DNA from 2 places in the Neobacillus pocheonensis genome. Region 1 is predicted to be linked to the other one. Evidence: a T-box and tRNA genes for the amino acid it is inferred to sense, from the RefSeq annotation. Region 1 holds a T-box; the other holds one or more tRNA genes.

What was found. The T-box of region 1 lies ahead of ileS (isoleucine--tRNA ligase). A T-box ahead of a tRNA ligase gene usually reads a tRNA of that ligase, here a tRNA-Ile.
Region 2: it has a tRNA-Ile gene. The T-box ahead of ileS (isoleucine--tRNA ligase) is inferred to sense a tRNA for this amino acid. The anticodon was not compared.

Annotation. Positions count from the first base shown of each region.
Region 1 is NZ_JBCNAD010000007.1:115,887-124,960, reverse strand. Features, by position in the region: gene ileS (isoleucine--tRNA ligase) at 1-1,094, opposite strand, end outside; T-box leader at 1,170-1,411, opposite strand; gene ABES02_RS03490 (DivIVA domain-containing protein) at 1,466-1,981, opposite strand; gene ABES02_RS03485 (RNA-binding protein) at 2,064-2,837, opposite strand; gene ABES02_RS03480 (YggT family protein) at 2,872-3,132, opposite strand; gene ABES02_RS03475 (cell division protein SepF) at 3,137-3,607, opposite strand; gene ABES02_RS03470 (YggS family pyridoxal phosphate-dependent enzyme) at 3,619-4,296, opposite strand; gene pgeF (peptidoglycan editing factor PgeF) at 4,293-5,123, opposite strand; gene ABES02_RS03460 (YlmC/YmxH family sporulation protein) at 5,193-5,462, opposite strand; gene sigG (RNA polymerase sporulation sigma factor SigG) at 6,386-7,165, opposite strand; gene sigE (RNA polymerase sporulation sigma factor SigE) at 7,321-8,040, opposite strand; gene spoIIGA (sigma-E processing peptidase SpoIIGA) at 8,085-9,023, opposite strand.
Region 2 is NZ_JBCNAD010000006.1:92,962-102,035, reverse strand. Features, by position in the region: rRNA gene rrf (5S ribosomal RNA) at 72-188, shown strand; tRNA gene ABES02_RS02805 (tRNA-Val) at 197-272, shown strand; tRNA gene ABES02_RS02800 (tRNA-Thr) at 311-386, shown strand; tRNA gene ABES02_RS02795 (tRNA-Lys) at 409-484, shown strand; tRNA gene ABES02_RS02790 (tRNA-Leu) at 497-581, shown strand; tRNA gene ABES02_RS02785 (tRNA-Gly) at 596-670, shown strand; tRNA gene ABES02_RS02780 (tRNA-Leu) at 676-764, shown strand; tRNA gene ABES02_RS02775 (tRNA-Arg) at 779-855, shown strand; tRNA gene ABES02_RS02770 (tRNA-Pro) at 865-941, shown strand; tRNA gene ABES02_RS02765 (tRNA-Ala) at 960-1,035, shown strand; tRNA gene ABES02_RS02760 (tRNA-Met) at 1,058-1,134, shown strand; tRNA gene ABES02_RS02755 (tRNA-Ile) at 1,162-1,238, shown strand; tRNA gene ABES02_RS02750 (tRNA-Ser) at 1,256-1,348, shown strand; tRNA gene ABES02_RS02745 (tRNA-Met) at 1,385-1,458, shown strand; tRNA gene ABES02_RS02740 (tRNA-Asp) at 1,462-1,538, shown strand; tRNA gene ABES02_RS02735 (tRNA-Phe) at 1,552-1,627, shown strand; tRNA gene ABES02_RS02730 (tRNA-His) at 1,659-1,734, shown strand; tRNA gene ABES02_RS02725 (tRNA-Gly) at 1,743-1,816, shown strand; tRNA gene ABES02_RS02720 (tRNA-Ile) at 1,825-1,901, shown strand; tRNA gene ABES02_RS02715 (tRNA-Asn) at 1,937-2,011, shown strand; tRNA gene ABES02_RS02710 (tRNA-Ser) at 2,015-2,105, shown strand; tRNA gene ABES02_RS02705 (tRNA-Glu) at 2,118-2,189, shown strand; gene ABES02_RS02700 (nuclease-related domain-containing protein) at 2,746-3,447, opposite strand; gene glgB (1,4-alpha-glucan branching protein GlgB) at 3,918-5,867, shown strand; gene ABES02_RS02690 (glucose-1-phosphate adenylyltransferase) at 5,809-6,954, shown strand; gene ABES02_RS02685 (sugar phosphate nucleotidyltransferase) at 7,042-8,073, shown strand; gene glgA (glycogen synthase GlgA) at 8,070-9,074, shown strand, end outside.

The DNA.
Region 1 (9,074 bases):
TAAAATAGCCCTTCAAATCCTGGAGCCTCGCTAGTCATGTTACCCTTGTCATCAACAGGACAAAGCACTTCTAATCCGTACCTTTGGCCGACATGGAAGTCATCTTCCCCGTGCCCTGGTGCAGTATGAACACAACCAGTACCTGCATCAGTAGTAACATGTTCACCCAACATAACTAATGAATCACGCCCGTATAACGGATGAGAAGCAACGATGTGTTCTAATTCCGTTCCCTTGAACTTTTGAACTACTGCAGCATCTTCCCAGCCAATTTCTTTTGAAACGGCTTCTAAAAGCGCCTCAGCCACTAAATATTTGGTTCCGTTAGCTGAAACCACCACATAAGAAAGCTCTGGGTGAACAGAAATTCCAAGGTTGGCAGGAATGGTCCAAGGAGTTGTCGTCCAGATGACAATTTGCGTATCAGTATCTAGGACACCCTTGCCATCTTTGACTTTAAAGCCAACATAGATGGATGGAGACCGCTTATCTTGGTACTCGATTTCTGCTTCCGCAAGGGCAGATTCACTTGAAGGCGACCAATAAACCGGTTTAAGCCCTTTATAAATATATCCTTTTTTCGCCATTTCACCGAACACTTTAATTTGCTGTGCTTCGTATTCAGGTTTTAAAGTAATATATGGATTTTCCCAATCACCGCGGACCCCTAAACGTTTAAACTGGGTACGTTGATTATCAATTTGTTCGAGTGCATACTTGGTGCAAAGCTCTCGGAATTCTGCAACGGTCATTTCTTTTCGTTTAACACCTTTATTCGTAAGTGCCTGTTCAATGGGGAGCCCATGGGTATCCCATCCAGGTACATATGGTGCATGATAGCCGCTCATCGATTTAAAACGAACAATCATATCTTTTAGAATTTTATTTAGGGCATGGCCCATGTGAATATCGCCATTTGCATATGGAGGACCATCATGCAGGACAAACATTGGCCGCCCTTTAGTGCGCTCCTGCACTTTTTGATAAATGTTCATTTCTTCCCATTTTGCCTGAATATCTGGTTCTCTTTGCGGAAGATTCCCACGCATCGGAAATTCGGTTTGCGGCATCAATAACGTATCTTTATATTCCATTTTCTTTTCCTCCTGTAACTCACTTCATAAACACAGAATTGCCAATTGACAAATAAAAAAACCCTCTCATCCCAAAATAGGGACGAGAAGGTTTGATTCCCGCGGTACCACCCTGATAAATAGAACGATTCTTGCCGTTCTATCCTCTTTCGATTCGTAACGTGAATAACACGCCAAGACCTACTTATGCTACACGAAGTTCGACCTTAGGACTCGAGGGTGATCTTCCAATTTTTTCTGCTTTACCGGGCTTTCACCATCCCCGATTCGCTAGAAAAGCCTATGAAAAATTGTACTGTCCCTTTCATCGTCAATTGTAATCTATTCATAATAATCTGTTAAAAAATTATATGCTATTTATGCATATTTCGTCAAGCTAATGAATCTTCTTCTTCGTGGATTTTTAGCTCTGTGGCATCCACTTCATATTCTAATAAGTGATCCCAATCGTCCGTATTAAGCATGTCTAGTTGTGCTTCAATCAGCATCTTAAAACGAGTTCGGAATACTTTAGATTGCTTTTTTAAATCCTCAATTTCAAGCGCAATTTTTCTAGCTTTGGAAAGTGATTCATTCACGATTCTGTCCGCATTTTTCTCGGCTTCTTTAATAATTAGCTTTGCTTCTTTTTGAGCGTTACGTTTAACTTCTTCACCAGCTTCTTGAGCTATAATGATGGATTTGTTAAGCGTCTCTTCGATATTAGTAAAATGGCCTAACCGCTCTTTCATATCATTCAAGCGTTCTTCCATCTCTTTTTTTTCTCTGAGAACTAATTCATAATCCTTAATAACTTGATCTAAGAATTCATTTACTTCATCCTCATCGTATCCTCTAAAGCCTTTATTAAATTCTTTATTATGAATATCTAACGGCGTTAACGGCATGATGCCACCTCCATAAATCTGTACTACACTATGTATAAGGAAATATTCGACATGTTTTTCGAAAATCCTGCATAAAAATTAATTATTTTTGCTTTCCTGCAATAATTCGCCATTTTTCCTTTTTAGTTCTTCCTTCAATAGACATGATTTTTACTCTGCCATGACCACGAACAGAAATCATGTCACCGACTTGACATTCAAATGAAGGGTTTTCGATTAATGTCCAATTAACCTTAACAAGTCCTTGTTGGATAAAAGTTTGCGATTTTTGCCGTGAATGATGATGAATATTAGAAATAACCGTATCCAGTCGTAATGAAGAAACTGTTAATTCATTTACTTCCCATAATTCTTGAGAGCTAAGGGCATGACTAAGTGATGTTTCCACCAATTTAACCCCCGCCCTCCCTATTGATTGAAGATTACTTTGGATATACTCACTGACTTCCTTCGCAGCGAAAAATTGAATCTGCCCATCATGGGTAAGAATATCACCGAATTTCCCGCGCTTTAACCCTAAGGACATGAGGGTACCTAAAACCTGCCGGTGCTCAATTGTGACAAACTTTTTAGGATAATCTATTTCATAGAGGCAAATTTGAAAGTCTCCTTGAACAGCTGTCAAATAATCTGGCTGCACTAATGCTCTTTTTCTTTCTACTCCGGGGCTCCCCCCAAAAAGAGTATATTTCACATCGCCATTCTCACCAATTAACATTTTTAATATATGCTGTTCCCTTGGGTCGAGGAAATCAGTTAATTTAGGAGTATATTGTGTCTCAACATAGTTTCTCCAATGTAATACTTGATCGATAAAATCCCGTTCCTCTGGCCTGAAATGCTGATAAATGTTCATTTATAAACACACAACCTACTAATAAAATTCTTAGCTAAAACCAAGCAGCAACACGAAGTAAGCCACTGGTAGCAAATCTCAGAACAAGAAATGCCACAATTGGCGAAATATCCATCATTCCAATTGGAGGAATAATTTTTCTAAACGGCTCTAAATAAGGCTCACAAATATTCGCTAAAAAACGACCGACTACCGTCTCTCTTGCGTTTGGAAACCAAGACATTAGTATATAAATGATCAATGCCCACTGATAAATTCCTATTAACTGTGTCAGGAGACTCACTACAAAATCCATTTTATTACCACCTCTGTATTCGATTTACATCGTCGGGAATAAGGTCCGATATATTTCCTGATACCTCTACATTATCAGGAGTACATAAAAAAATACAGGTTCCGATCTTCTGAATTTCTCCCCCGATTGCATATACAGCTCCACTTAAAAAGTCAATAATCTGTCTACCTTGCTCATTATCAATTCGCTGAAGATTCACCACAACAGCACGGCGATTTTTTAATTGATCGGCAATCTCGGTAGCATCAGAATAACTATGTGGTTCAACCAATATTACCTTTGATGATTTTGAAGGGTTGCTAGTATTGATATTTGATGATTTTTGGACACTTTGAAGACTTACAACATTCTGCGTTTTGACCACAGCTTGTTTCTTTTGCTTTATTGGTTCAACCGCATCAAGATTATCACCATTGTTATCATCATATTCATCATCTAAAAAGAAAAATGTTTTTAATTTTGATTTTATCGTCATTTTTTTCTCTCCTAACCATCTTCACCGACAAGTGCCGTGCCTATTCTTACCATGGTTGCTCCTTCTTCAATGGCAATTTGAAAATCATTTGACATTCCCATCGAAAGCTCGGTACATGGAGCAAAATCCAAATGATCAGCCTGTACTTGAGTGCGAAGTTCTCTTAATTTGCGAAAACATTCACGAAGAACCTTTTCATCATCCGTTAATGGCGCCATTGTCATTAAACCCTCAATACTTATATTTTCATAAGGGCGGAGGGATTTAATAAAGCTAATGGCTTCTTCAGGAGATAACCCATGTTTGGATTCTTCCTGCGAAACATTAACTTGTACAAGGCACTTTATTTTTCGTCCAGCACGTTTATTAATTTCTTCAACTAAAGAAAGTCTGTCCAAAGAATGAATATATTCAACCTTATCGATAATATTTTTGACCTTACGGGTCTGAAGTGTGCCAATAAAATGCCAAGATGGCTTGTCCCTTAATACTTCCCACTTTGCAAGTAGTCCTTCATCTCGATTTTCTCCTAGATTATTAATCCCTGCATCTATGGCTTCTTTAGCTCTTTCTGTGCTGACATATTTTGTAACGGCAATCAACTTTATCTCTTCAGGATCTCTATTTACTTTTAGGCATGCCTCAATAATTTGTTGTTTAACTTGTTCTAGCTTTGATTCTACCTTCATAAACGAACCTTAGTCTCCTTCCAGCCAATAAAACTTAACATCCTTCCTGTCCTGCCTTGATCACGGCGGTGAGAGAAGAACATTTCATGATTACAGCTTGAGCAAAATTCAGTTATACTAATATTTTTATTCGGTACGCCTGCTTTTAAAAGGATTTGTCGATTTACTTCACGCAAATCTAATGAATATTGACCATCCCTAATTAGATTATATGGTTTTCCTTCGACATCTTCTAGTGTATTTTCAACTAAGTTAATGACACGATCATCCACTATATAACATTTTTCGCAGATTGAAGGTCCTATAGCGACAAATATCTGTTCGGGCGCTATCCCTTCTTTATCCCACGCTGCAATCATCTGTCCTGCAATTTTTCCTACTGTTCCCTTCCAACCTGCGTGGGCTGCCCCAATCATCCGTGAATCTGGAGCAATAAAAAAAAGAGGGACACAGTCAGCAAAGCACAGAGTTAACAGGATTCCCTCTTCGTTTGTATAAAAACCATCAGTGTTTTTAAATGACTGTTCGTAAGAGGTTGCTCCTATCCCACGCTCCGCTTTGGACACTTTTTTAATGAAAGTACCATGAGTTTGTTCGGCTCCAACCCAATAATTTAATGGGAATTCCATGAGCCCGGAAAGATTTTCTCTATTTGAACAAACATCACTAAAAGCATCTCCTACATGAAAGCCAAGATTTAATGTTCCATAGCTGCCGTTACTCGTCCCTCCGTTTTTAGTTGTCATACCGGCAACTAGCCCTGGAAATTGCTCCATCCAGGTTTCAATTGTTAAAAATGAATTATTTTTTAAAACAAAGGGCTCCATATTTATACCTCTTCTGTTTTCCTCTAGTTTATCATGAAACAAAAAATTGGTCATTTTAAATCAGCATGGTTAGACTTCTGCCTCTTCCGTAATTCGTTCTACACTTCCTTTATATCTTACCAAGATAACATCCTCACCAATTTTAATAATATTTTTCCAAGGAATCACTATATCTTCATCCTTCCCAAAAAAGCCCAGAACTCTTCCGCTCCCAGAGATCACGACAGCCTCTATCTTTCCAGTAGATAAATTAATCTCAATATCTCCTATATTACCAAGTCTTTTACCATCTGCAACATTTACAACATCTTTTATCTGAAATTCAGAAATTTTAACCATTCTATACCACTCCTAGTCATATTCCTAATTAGAATATATGATTGTGACAATTAATTTAGTAATAGAAAAAGCTGTCCCTTAAGACTAGCCACTGAAAATGTCACTATAATTTTGAGTGTATATTTACTTTGTCTGTTGATTTCCACTCCAGGCGACTTCGCTTTCCGCGGGCGTGCCGGGGAGCCTGTCCAGCTCCAGCGCTTGTCGGGGCTGAACAAGGCGCTTCCGCTTTTCTTCTCCTCATAGCTTCGCTCCTGCGGGGTCTCCCCTGCCCGATACTCCCGCAGGAGTCTTCGCCGCCTTCCGCTCCAATCAACAGAGTTCTTTTACTTAGTTTAAATTTAGGCTCTGTTTTAACTGAATGGTGATTTCACTGTGTTTGAAAAATAAACGGTAAAATTCCGCTTAAATTGGGAAATCCCCTTATTTCCTTAAAAATAAAAGGATTTTTCCGTTTATATTATTCAAATCTTTGGATTTTGTATTATTTAGAGCCGTTAATCGGAATATCTCCACTTATATCTGCTTCTTAAGCTTGCTATATATACATTAGCCGGAAATTCTCCGCATATGAATTCCCATACCAAAAGTATAGTTTTCATTTCTTCAAAAAAAAGATTGCCACACACTTAGCCAGATTGGAAAAAGTGTGTGGCAATTCTAAAAGTTGATTTGCCTCCCTATTGATTGGAGCGGAGGGCACTCGACTCCTGCGGGATAGAGAGGTCACTGGAGACCCCGCAGGCGCAAAGCGCCGAGGAGGCTCCAGGACCTCCCCGCGGAAAGCGAGTGCCTGGAGCGGAAATCAATAGGCCCATTAGCAAGGACAAACATTAAAAATTGGTGATTAGATGCTAACTAACTAAAAAATTGCCGAGAAAATTACCTTTTCTCGACAATCTGGGCTGCCCGATATGACAGCCTTAGCTTTGGATATTTTTATTCATTTGTCTAATCGCTGCTTTTTCTAAACGGGAAACCTGAGCTTGGGAAATCCCAATTTCATCAGCGACCTCCATTTGTGTTTTACCTTGAAAGAATCTTTTTCGTAATATTAATTTTTCGCGATCATTTAAACGTCGCATTCCTTCTTTTAAAGCAATTTCTTCAATCCAATGGATATCTTTATTTTTCTCATCGCTTAATTGATCCATTACATAAATGGGATCGCCGCCATCATTGTAGATAGGCTCAAACAAGGACACAGGGTCCTGTATGGCATCGAGGGCGAAGACAATTTCTTCATGTGGCACCTCTAAAACCTTCGCAATCTCTTCAGCAGTTGGTTCTCGTGAGGTTTCGCTCATTAATCTTTCCCTAACCTGAAGGGCTTTATAGGCGATATCCCTTAAGGATCGGGACACACGAATAGGGTTATTATCTCGTAAATATCTTCTTATTTCCCCAATAATCATTGGTACGGCATAAGTGGAAAACTTTACGTTTTGACCTAAATCAAAGTTATCAATTGATTTCATTAATCCAATACAGCCAACCTGAAATAGGTCGTCAACAAATTCCCCACGGTTGTTAAATCGCTGAATGACACTTAATACGAGTCGTAAATTTCCATTGACGAGCTTTTCCCTAGCGGAAATATCGCCCTCTTGCATTTGCTTGAAGAGAATTCTCATTTCTTCATTTTTTAATACAGGAAGTTTTGATGTGTCCACACCGCAAATTTCAACTTTATTTCGAGTCAATCTTTTCCCTCCTCACAGGAGCTGCTGTACAAAAAACAGTATTTCCTTGAGGAGGAAAAATATGCACCTGTCCAAGTGAAGCGAATGACGCATGATTGTCGAAAATTGCAATTAAATCACGAAATGAAAGGCTTTTTTTGGTAGAAAAAAATTTCTTAAACCATCTTATTAAATTCTTTTCTTAATCGTTTAATAATTCTTTTTTCTAATCTTGAGATATAGGATTGGGAGATTCCAAGCATGTCAGCTACATCCTTTTGCGTTTTTTCCTCACCATTTGCTAGGCCAAAGCGAAGCTCCATAATTTGTTTTTCACGATCGGTCAGCTGATGCAAAGCTTTAGTCAAGAGCTTCCGATCAACATTGGCTTCTAAATCCTTTGTAATAATATCATCGTCAGTTCCTAAAACATCTGATAATAAAAGCTCATTACCATCCCAATCGATATTTAATGGTTCATCAAACGACACTTCTGACCTGATTTTATTATTTCTCCGTAAGTACATGAGAATTTCATTTTCAATACATCTTGAAGCATATGTAGCTAGTTTGATTTTCTTTTCAGGATTAAAAGTATTAACCGCTTTGATTAACCCAATTGTTCCAATACTGATTAAGTCCTCAATATTGATCCCTGTATTCTCAAATTTCCTGGCAATGTAAACAACAAGACGAAGATTTCGTTCAATTAGGATTGACCTTGCCGCTTTGTCACCGCCAGGCAGCTTTTTTAATAGCATCTCTTCTTCATCTTTACTCAAAGGAGGAGGCAGTGCTTCACTACCGCCAATATAATAAACTTCATCTGTCTTCAAACCTAATTTTATCAATAATTTATACCAGTAGTAGGATAAGCGAAGTTTCCACTTTTTCATTCTTGTTCCTCCTTCTAAAATGTGTTTTTCTGAGTATAGTAATATTAACTTACCTTCACAGCCCCCCCTTGCTGCTTAGGTCCTGTCAGCATTTTTGGATGGACAATACATTCAAAGGCATCATCTCCAGAAAGCTGCTGTGTAGTGAAGGATACAAGCCCTTTTTCGCACAAGTACTCGTCACCATTTTGTTCAATTAATATTTTATCAGGTTTGATGGCAACAATTAGCTGGTGCTCTTGTCCCACCACCTTGCAAGGGACAATTCTTAACCTATTTTGCCATTCAACCGGAACATCATCGGTACTGATCAGTAGTGGATCTGGGCTCTCGGCAATTTTCCTTATTGGATTAGGAATTCCATCCAATTGGTTTTTGATTGAGACAAACATAACGGGGAGCTTTGACAACGGATCATACAGTTGGTTCCCACTGTCTATCAACCCTCTAAAAATAAATGTTTCCCCCTCAATAATCAGGCTTACATTTACAATTTGTTCAAATTGTATTTTAGTCATTTCCATGTCTTCTACATTTTTCTTTGAAAAGTGCCAAGCAATTGGAAAGCCAATTAAGACGAATAGCCAACTGACAGGATCCCCAAAGCCTTTTATACTAGACATTAACACCTTTGTAGTTAGTTCTACATCATATTGAATAAAATAGTGGGTCCCCAATAATGCGCCGCCAATTAAAAAAGTAGCTAGATATAAGGTCATTAATGCCTTAATAAAATAAGATAAACGTTTATACCCAAAGGCCGCCAGAACCATCATGATGGAACAAAACAGTTTTGCAATTGGATGGTTTGAGTAGACATTTAATGGTGTAAAGGCTAATAGAATAATTAGTGAACCAATAAATCCCCCAGCTAATAATCTCCAAATTCGAATCCTTCTTTTTAGAAAGATAGCTGTTAAATAAAGGAGTAGGCTATCAAAAAACAAGTTAAGAGCCCAAATCACATCTAAATAAACAACCAAACAGCTTCCTCCTTTAAGGCAGTTCTATTAATCTGTTTACGAAAAAGTATA
Region 2 (9,074 bases), on a different contig from region 1:
TGAAATTTTTCTAAATTACCTCTTGAAAAATATTAAAAAGACATTATAATAAAATAGTGTCGTATAAATAGTCTGGTAATAATGGCGAGAAGGTCACACCCGTTCCCATACCGAACACGGAAGTTAAGCTTCTCAGCGCCGATGGTAGTTGGGGCATGCGCCCCTGTGAGAGTAGGACGTTGCCAGGCTGTTATTTGGAGGATTAGCTCAGCTGGGAGAGCATCTGCCTTACAAGCAGAGGGTCGGCGGTTCGATCCCGTCATCCTCCACCATAATTTTTTCGTGATAGCGAAAATAATTTTCATTATTTGCCGGTTTAGCTCAATTGGTAGAGCAACTGACTTGTAATCAGTAGGTTGGGGGTTCAAGTCCTCTAGCCGGCACCACTTTTTATAATCATCTTACGATGAGCCATTAGCTCAGTCGGTAGAGCATCTGACTTTTAATCAGAGGGTCGAAGGTTCGAGTCCTTCATGGCTCACCATTAATTGAATATGCGGGTGTGGCGGAATTGGCAGACGCACCAGACTTAGGATCTGGCGCCGCAAGGCGTGGGGGTTCGACTCCCTTCACCCGCACCATTTAATTTAAATATGCGGAAGTAGTTCAGTGGTAGAACACCACCTTGCCAAGGTGGGGGTCGCGGGTTCGAATCCCGTCTTCCGCTCCATGATTGCCGGGGTGGCGGAACTGGCAGACGCACAGGACTTAAAATCCTGCGGTAGGTGACTACCGTACCGGTTCGATTCCGGTCCTCGGCACCACTTGTTTTAATAAAGCGCCCGTAGCTCAATTGGATAGAGCGTCTGACTACGGATCAGAAGGTTATGGGTTCGACTCCTTTCGGGCGCGCCATTAATATTACGGGAAGTAGCTCAGCTTGGTAGAGCACTTGGTTTGGGACCAAGGGGTCGCAGGTTCGAATCCTGTCTTCCCGACCATGTACTTCACATCAATTCGGGGCCTTAGCTCAGCTGGGAGAGCGCCTGCTTTGCACGCAGGAGGTCAGCGGTTCGATCCCGCTAGGCTCCACCAATTTAATCTTAATTTAACTTATGGCGGTGTAGCTCAGCTGGCTAGAGCGTACGGTTCATACCCGTAAGGTCGGGGGTTCGATCCCCTCCGCCGCTACCAAATGTAATTTCATTAGAACTTTAACTTGGACCTTTAGCTCAGCTGGTTAGAGCAGACGGCTCATAACCGTCCGGTCGTAGGTTCGAGTCCTACAAGGTCCACCAGTAGCTTTATATAATATGGAGGAATACCCAAGTCCGGCTGAAGGGATCGGTCTTGAAAACCGACAGGCGGGTTAAACCGCGCGGGGGTTCGAATCCCTCTTCCTCCGCCATATTATCTTTTGAAGCAAATAATTAATTTTTACCGTCGCGGGGTGGAGCAGTCTGGTAGCTCGTCGGGCTCATAACCCGAAGGTCGCAGGTTCAAATCCTGCCTCCGCAATTTGGTCTGGTAGTTCAGTTGGTTAGAATGCCTGCCTGTCACGCAGGAGGTCGCGGGTTCGAGTCCCGTCCAGACCGCCATTTAAATGGAAATGGCTCAGTAGCTCAGTCGGTAGAGCAAAGGACTGAAAATCCTTGTGTCGGCGGTTCGATTCCGTCCTGAGCCACCATTTATTTTAATTTCAAATAACTTTTATTATGGCGATTGTGGCGAAGTGGTTAACGCATCGGATTGTGGTTCCGACATTCGAGGGTTCGATTCCCTTCAGTCGCCCCATGTAATATGCGGGTGTAGTTTAGTGGTAAAACCTCAGCCTTCCAAGCTGATGTTGTGAGTTCGATTCTCATCACCCGCTCCATTATTAATGGGCCTATAGCTCAGCTGGTTAGAGCGCACGCCTGATAAGCGTGAGGTCGATGGTTCGAGTCCATTTAGGCCCACCATAGTTTTTTGCAAAAGCAAAATAACTTACCAATATTCCGCAGTAGCTCAGTGGTAGAGCTATCGGCTGTTAACCGATCGGTCGTAGGTTCGAGTCCTACCTGCGGAGCCATATAGAGAAGTACCCAAGTGGCTCAAGGGGCTCCCCTGCTAAGGGAGTAGGTCGGGTAACCGGCGCGAGGGTTCGAATCCCTTCTTCTCTGCCATTTATTTTTTTTGGCCCCTTGGTCAAGCGGTTAAGACACCGCCCTTTCACGGCGGTAACACGGGTTCGAATCCCGTAGGGGTCATACAAAAAAACTGATGATATAAAGTCATCAGTTTTTTTGTGCTTAAAGACTTAAAATACTTCAATTAATTAATAATATTATGAGAGTAAATATAGAGTTCAATTATTTAGTGTTTATTTAAAGACAGGACCTGTTATGAAAAAATATTGAATCAGTAATTAAGGTAATTGAGTACACGGTGAAACCAAAAGAGAGACACCGAGTCCGCGATGAAGGCTATAGAGGACACGGTGAAATCAAAAGAGAGACACCGAGTCCACGATGAAGGCTATAGAGGACACGGTGAAACCAAAAGAGGTACTGAGTCCACAATAAAGGCTATTGAATCTTTGTCTCGGAAAAATATTTCATTCGTACCATGACCATCGACCCAATCTTTTTACATCATAGTTTCTTAAAAGAACCCTGCTGATCCTCTTTTTAGTTCCCACGCTGCCACACCAATAATAAACAATATTGGTAGTGATTTTTATTTCTGGAAACAATAGTTTTATTTCCTCTACAGAACGTAAAATGGCACTCTCAATCCTTTCTTCATACCCGCAATCACCACAAACTATAATCCTTTTATCTGATGAAATAGATAGGTTAAACGTTCTGCAGTCCCACAGGTAAAACCTTTATGAAAATTTTTGTATTCATATTCTGGCTGAATTGAAAATGGAGATTTTGTCTGATGCAAAAAAACTAGTTTTTCAGCAAGCAGCTTATGCTGATGATTAAGACTTGACTGTCTTATATTTAATTTTTTCATGTAAAGATTTAATTGTGATGGAAAGATAAATGGCAGGTTTGGGGAAGCATGATACAAGGTAAACTCGGGGTTAATAAATACAGCATTTGCTTCAATGGGTAAATTGCATCCAAGGTCTTTGAGTAATGGCCGAAGAAAGGATTTGCCGCGATTCACCTGATCTACGGGATTTTGATATTCTTTTCCTTTAATTTTTTTAAAAATACCATTTTCAAGGGTAAAGTCGCCATTAAAATTTTTTACTTCAAAAAAGTTTACTGTTTGTTGAAAGATAATCGTTGTATCAATTTGAACATTCGAATTATTCAGCTTTAACAGCAAATCGTTTAAAATAAAACACTCACTCTGAAGCTTTTCTGTCAACAAATCAAACTTTACTTCCCCTTCATATCCTTTCTCAAGATTCAAGTAGTGCTTTTTCACTTCTGCAGATAAATCCATCCGTGTGTTTAAAATTCGCAGCAGTTTTAATTCATTTGATTCTGTCCTAGTTTTAAACGGCATATCAAACTTCCTCTCCTTATGAAAACTCTATATAAATCATAATTAATAAACCATGGAATATAAAGAAAAGTATGAATTATTTGTTAACGTTTAAAAAGTTATATCGAAATAATATCATGCAATCCAATAAAAGATTGTTATTTTAAAATAATAACCCAACAACTTAAAATATAACAGAAAACGTTGATAACGCTTACAATAATAATGTTGTACTAGCACAAGAGATTATCAAACGACCTAAAATTAAATAATAATTCTTCACCTATTTCATAAAAAAACTTTATATTTTTTTGTCGATTTCAGAAAGATAAAAGATTGTTTTATGTCTAATACTGTCGAAGTGTGTCGATGAGTGGCGGCAAATAGCGGTTATTGTCAGAAAAGATAAAAAAGTTTTTCGAGGAATATTATTCATTTGCACTTATAATTGGACTTTGAAATACATATTTTCAATGGGAATGAGGAGAGCCATGACAGTGAATACATTGTTTCCGACTGAGTATCAGCTACACCTTTTTCACGAGGGAAATTTCTTCCAAAGTCATCAGCTTTTTGGCGCTCATATCTTTAAGAATTCCGATAAAGTATATACACGATTTTGCGTATGGGCCCCTAATGCCTTTCAGGTGAGGCTCACTGGGGATTTTAATAACTGGAATGGTGAAGGGTATGAATTGCAAAAAGTAAATGATGAAGGGGTTTGGATTATCATCATTAATCAAAACCTCGAAGGTAGCGTATATAAATATGAAATAGTAACACAATTTGGAGAAAGGCTACTAAAAGCCGATCCATACGCCTTTTATTCTGAATTAAGGCCCAAAACCGCATCCATAGTTTATCCTTTAGACAACTATAATTGGCAGGATAACCAATGGATGAACAGGAGAACGGCCCGAAACTTTTTATCAGAGCCTGCCGTCATTTATGAGGTTCATTTAGGGTCTTGGAGGAAAAAACAAAATGGTGATTTCCTTACATATGAAGAACTAGCTTCAGAGCTTATACCCTATGTAATTGAACATGGATTTACCCACATAGAAATATTACCCCTTGTTGAACATCCTCTCGATGCCTCGTGGGGCTACCAAGGAACAGGGTACTTCTCGGTTACATCCAGGTATGGTACACCAGATGAATTCCGCTATTTAGTAGACCAATGTCATCAGCATGGAATAGGTGTCATCCTTGACTGGGTTCCTGGCCATTATTGCAAGGATGCCCATGGATTATATCGATTTGATGGTACACATATTTATTCCTATCACTATGAAGGCGATAGAGAAAATGCTATATGGGGAACAGCCAACTTTGACCTTGGTAAAGGTGAGGTGCAAAGCTTCCTCATTTCCAACGCACATTTTTGGATAGATAATTTCCACATCGATGGTTTTCGAATGGATGCGGTTGCCAATATCATTTATTGGCCGAATGGAACTAATGAGAAACGTGAAAATCCATTTGGAATCAATTTCTTACAGAAATTAAATAAGGAAGTCCATGAATATCATCCTCACTTTTTAATGATTGGAGAGGACTCCACCGATTTCCCTAATGTAACAACCCCAGTTAGCTATGGGGGTCTAGGCTTCGACTATAAATGGAATATGGGCTGGATGAATGACATGCTTGAATATATGGAAACTCCTCCATATTCACGGGCACATGTGCACTCCAAGGTAACTTTTTCACTTTTATATGCTTATTCAGAAAACTTTATGCTCCCGTTTTCACATGACGAAGTCGTTCATGGTAAAAAGTCGCTTTTAGATAAGATGCCGGGAGAATATTGGGAAAAATTTGCCCAGTTAAGGCTATTGCTTGGCTTTATGTTTGCACACCCAGGTAAGAAATTATTATTTATGGGCTTTGAACTTGGACAATTTGCAGAATGGAAAGATAAAGAACAACAAGATTGGAACTTACTGGAATATGACATGCATCGTAATTTAAATTCATATGTAAAAGTATTGACTAAGGTTTATAAGCGCTCGAAACCGCTCTATGAACTAGATCACCAACACGATGGATTTGAATGGATTGATGTCAATAACAGTAATCAATCGATTTTTTCCTTTATTCGTAAAGGAAAAAAAGAAGAAGATACATTAGTCATCATTTGTAACTTTACAGGTGTAGGCTACCCTGACTATAAAATAGGGGTTAATCAACCTGGTGAGTACCGGGAAATTTTAAATAGTGATCAAGAAGAATACGGAGGGAAAGGTTTAATCAATAAAAAGACCATCAAGGCTATAGAGGAACCATTCCATGGTAAACCATACTCCGTTAACTTAACAATAGCACCATTTGGTTTTCATATCTTAAGACCGGTTAAAAAACGAAAGGAGAGAAAGGGAAATGGCAAAGAAGAAGTGCGTAGCAATGTTGTTGGCAGGGGGAAAAGGAAGCAGACTTAATTCGCTGACAAAGGATTTAGCGAAGCCTGCTGTACCGTTTGGAGGAAAGTACCGAATTATCGATTTTACGTTGAGCAATTGTGCCAATTCTGGCATTGATACCGTTGGAGTTTTAACACAATATCAGCCGCTTCTTTTAAATTCGTATATTGGAATTGGTAGTGCCTGGGACTTGGACCGGAAGGATGGCGGGGTAACCGTTTTACCTCCGTATGCGGAATCTTCCGAAGTCAAATGGTATACGGGCACAGCAAGTGCTATTTATCAGAACTTGAACTATCTCAAGCAATATCAGCCTGATTACGTTTTAATCCTGTCAGGGGACCATATTTACAAAATGAACTATGAAAGCATGCTTGAATATCATATTGAAAAAAGGGCAGATGTCACCATTTCCTTAATTGAAGTTCCATGGGTCGAGGCGAGCCGTTTTGGGATTATGAATACGAACGAGGATTTGAGAATAGTAGAATTTGAGGAAAAACCAAGCGACCCAAAAAATAATCTTGCTTCCATGGGCATTTATATTTTTAGTTGGAATACACTCAAAGAATATTTAGAAATGGATGCACGGAATCCTGATTCCAGTCATGATTTTGGTAAGGATGTCATTCCACTTCTTTTAGAAGAAAATAAAAAGCTATATGCATATCCGTTTAAAGGCTATTGGAAGGACGTCGGTACGGTTCAAAGCCTTTGGGAGGCAAACATGGATTTATTAAAAGAAGAATGTGATTTAGACTTGTTTGATTACGACTGGAGAATCTATTCGGTTAATCCAAATCAACCGCCGCAATATATTTCTCCGGATGCGGTTGTCAAAGAGTCACTTATTAATGAAGGATGTACGATTGAAGGGGAAATCGACAAATCTGTTCTTTTTCAGGGTGTAACGGTTGGAAAAGGTTCCTCTATTAAAGAATCGGTCATCATGCCAGATGCCATCATTGGCAATAACTGCCTAATTGAAAAAGCAATTGTGCCGTGCGATGTGCAAGTACCAGACGGAACGGTTATCCGCTCCTTCGATGACGAAATTATTCTTGTAACCCAAGAAATGCTTAGCGGGTTGTATCCTGCTTATTAATAAACGGCTGGATTATTCAGTCAGTATAACCACTAGAGTGTCAGCATTATCTGCAATTTTTAATAGATTACAGGAGGGACTAAAGTCGTGAAAAGAAAGCTATTAGGCGTCATTGATGCCACCACATACCATGATGATTTGGAAGATTTATTAACACACCGTTCCCTGGCAGCACTTCCGTTTGCTGGACGCTACCGCATCATTGATTTTGTACTTTCGAATATGGTCAACTCAGGCATTCGAAGCGTTGCTATTTTTCCAAAAATGCAGTACCGCTCATTAATGGATCACTTAGGGTCAGGAAAAAATTGGGACTTAAACCGAAAGCGTGATGGTTTATTCTTTTTCCCATCACCGATTGTCGATAACGATGGAAATAAAATTGGATCGTTTGAGCATTTTGCGGCTAATCTTGACTTTTTCAAGCGAAGCACTCAAGAGTATGCGATTATCTCCAATTGTTATACGGTTTTTAATATGAACTTTAGACCAATCCTCGATTGGCATCTACAGTCTTCCTGCGATATTACTGAAATCCATCATAAAGATGGCGGCTCAATGGAAATGTATTTAATTAAAACATCGTTATTAATAGAATTGATTGAAACGAGAAACGAAACAGGGTACACATGTATGAAGGATGTCGTCCAAGATTTTGATCATCAATACACGGTTTGCCATTATGAATATAACGGTTATGCCGTTATGATTGATTCAATTGAAAACTATTTCTCTACCAGCATGAATTTATTAAAGACAGACGTATGGAAGCAATTATTTTTAAAGGAAAATCCGATTTTAACGAAAGTTAAAGATGAACCTCCAACCAAATATGTAAAAGGTTCACTAGTGAAAAATGCGATGATTGCGAATGGATGCGTAATCAATGGAACGGTTGAAAACAGTATTATCTCTCGAGGAGTAAAAATCGGGAAAGGTACCGTCATTAAAAACTGTATTATTATGCAAAAATGTCAAATTGAAGATAATTGTTACTTAGATTCTGTTATCTTAGATAAAGATGTAAAAGTAGAAGCAGGAGCACAGATAACTGGAACTGCCAGGGTGCCATTTGTTATTCGTAAAGGAATGAAGCAAGGAGCGTTGATGAACTCGTGAAAGTCTTATTTGCCGTGTCAGAATGCGGACCATTTGCTAAATCGGGAGGGCTTGCTGATGTTGCAGGCTCACTCCCAAAAGAATTAAAAAGCCTGGGAACGGACGTAAGGGTAATTCTGCCGAAATACGGAACCATTTCTGAGGACTATAAAATTAAAATGAAAAAGGTAAAGGAATTTATTGTACCAGTAGGCTGGAGAAATCAATATTGCGGTATTGAAGAACTCACCCATCAGGGGATTACCTTTTATTTTATCGATAATGAATACTATTTTAAAAGAGAAGGTCTATATGGGTATTATGACGACGGTGAACGATTTGCCTATTTCAATCGCGCTGTCCTGCAAGCCATAGAGGAACTTAATTTTTTCCCAGACGTGCTTCATTGTCATGATTGGCATACCGCGATGATTCCCTATCTTTTAAGAACGGAATATAACAAGAAAATAGGATATGAACGCATCCGAACGGTATTTACGATTCATAACCTTCAGTTCCAAGGAGTCTTTCCAAAGGAAATTTTAGGTGATTTGCTTGGAATGGACTATCAATCCTTCCATTCAGGACATTTAGAGTTTTTCGGTAATGTCAACTTTATGAAGGGGGGACTCGTTGCAGCCGATAAGATAACAACAGTGAGCCCAACCTATAAGAGCGAAATTCAAACGGCAACATATGGTGAAAAACTTGAAGGCCTTTTAAATACACGAAATGAGGATCTTCTGGGAATCTTAAATGGGATTGATGATGACTTCTATAATCCCACAAATGACCCATTGATTTATCAGACTTATTCAGTAAACGATGCTGAAAAAAAGGTGATCAATAAAAGAGAGATTCAGAAACTATTTGGCTTAACACAAAGCGCTAACACTCCATTAATGGTGATGATTTCTCGTCTGACAAAACAAAAGGGGCTAGACCTCATCAAGTGTGTCCTTAGAGAAATTCTTCAAGAGGACATTCAAGTTATTATCCTTGGAACCGGGGACTATGATAAC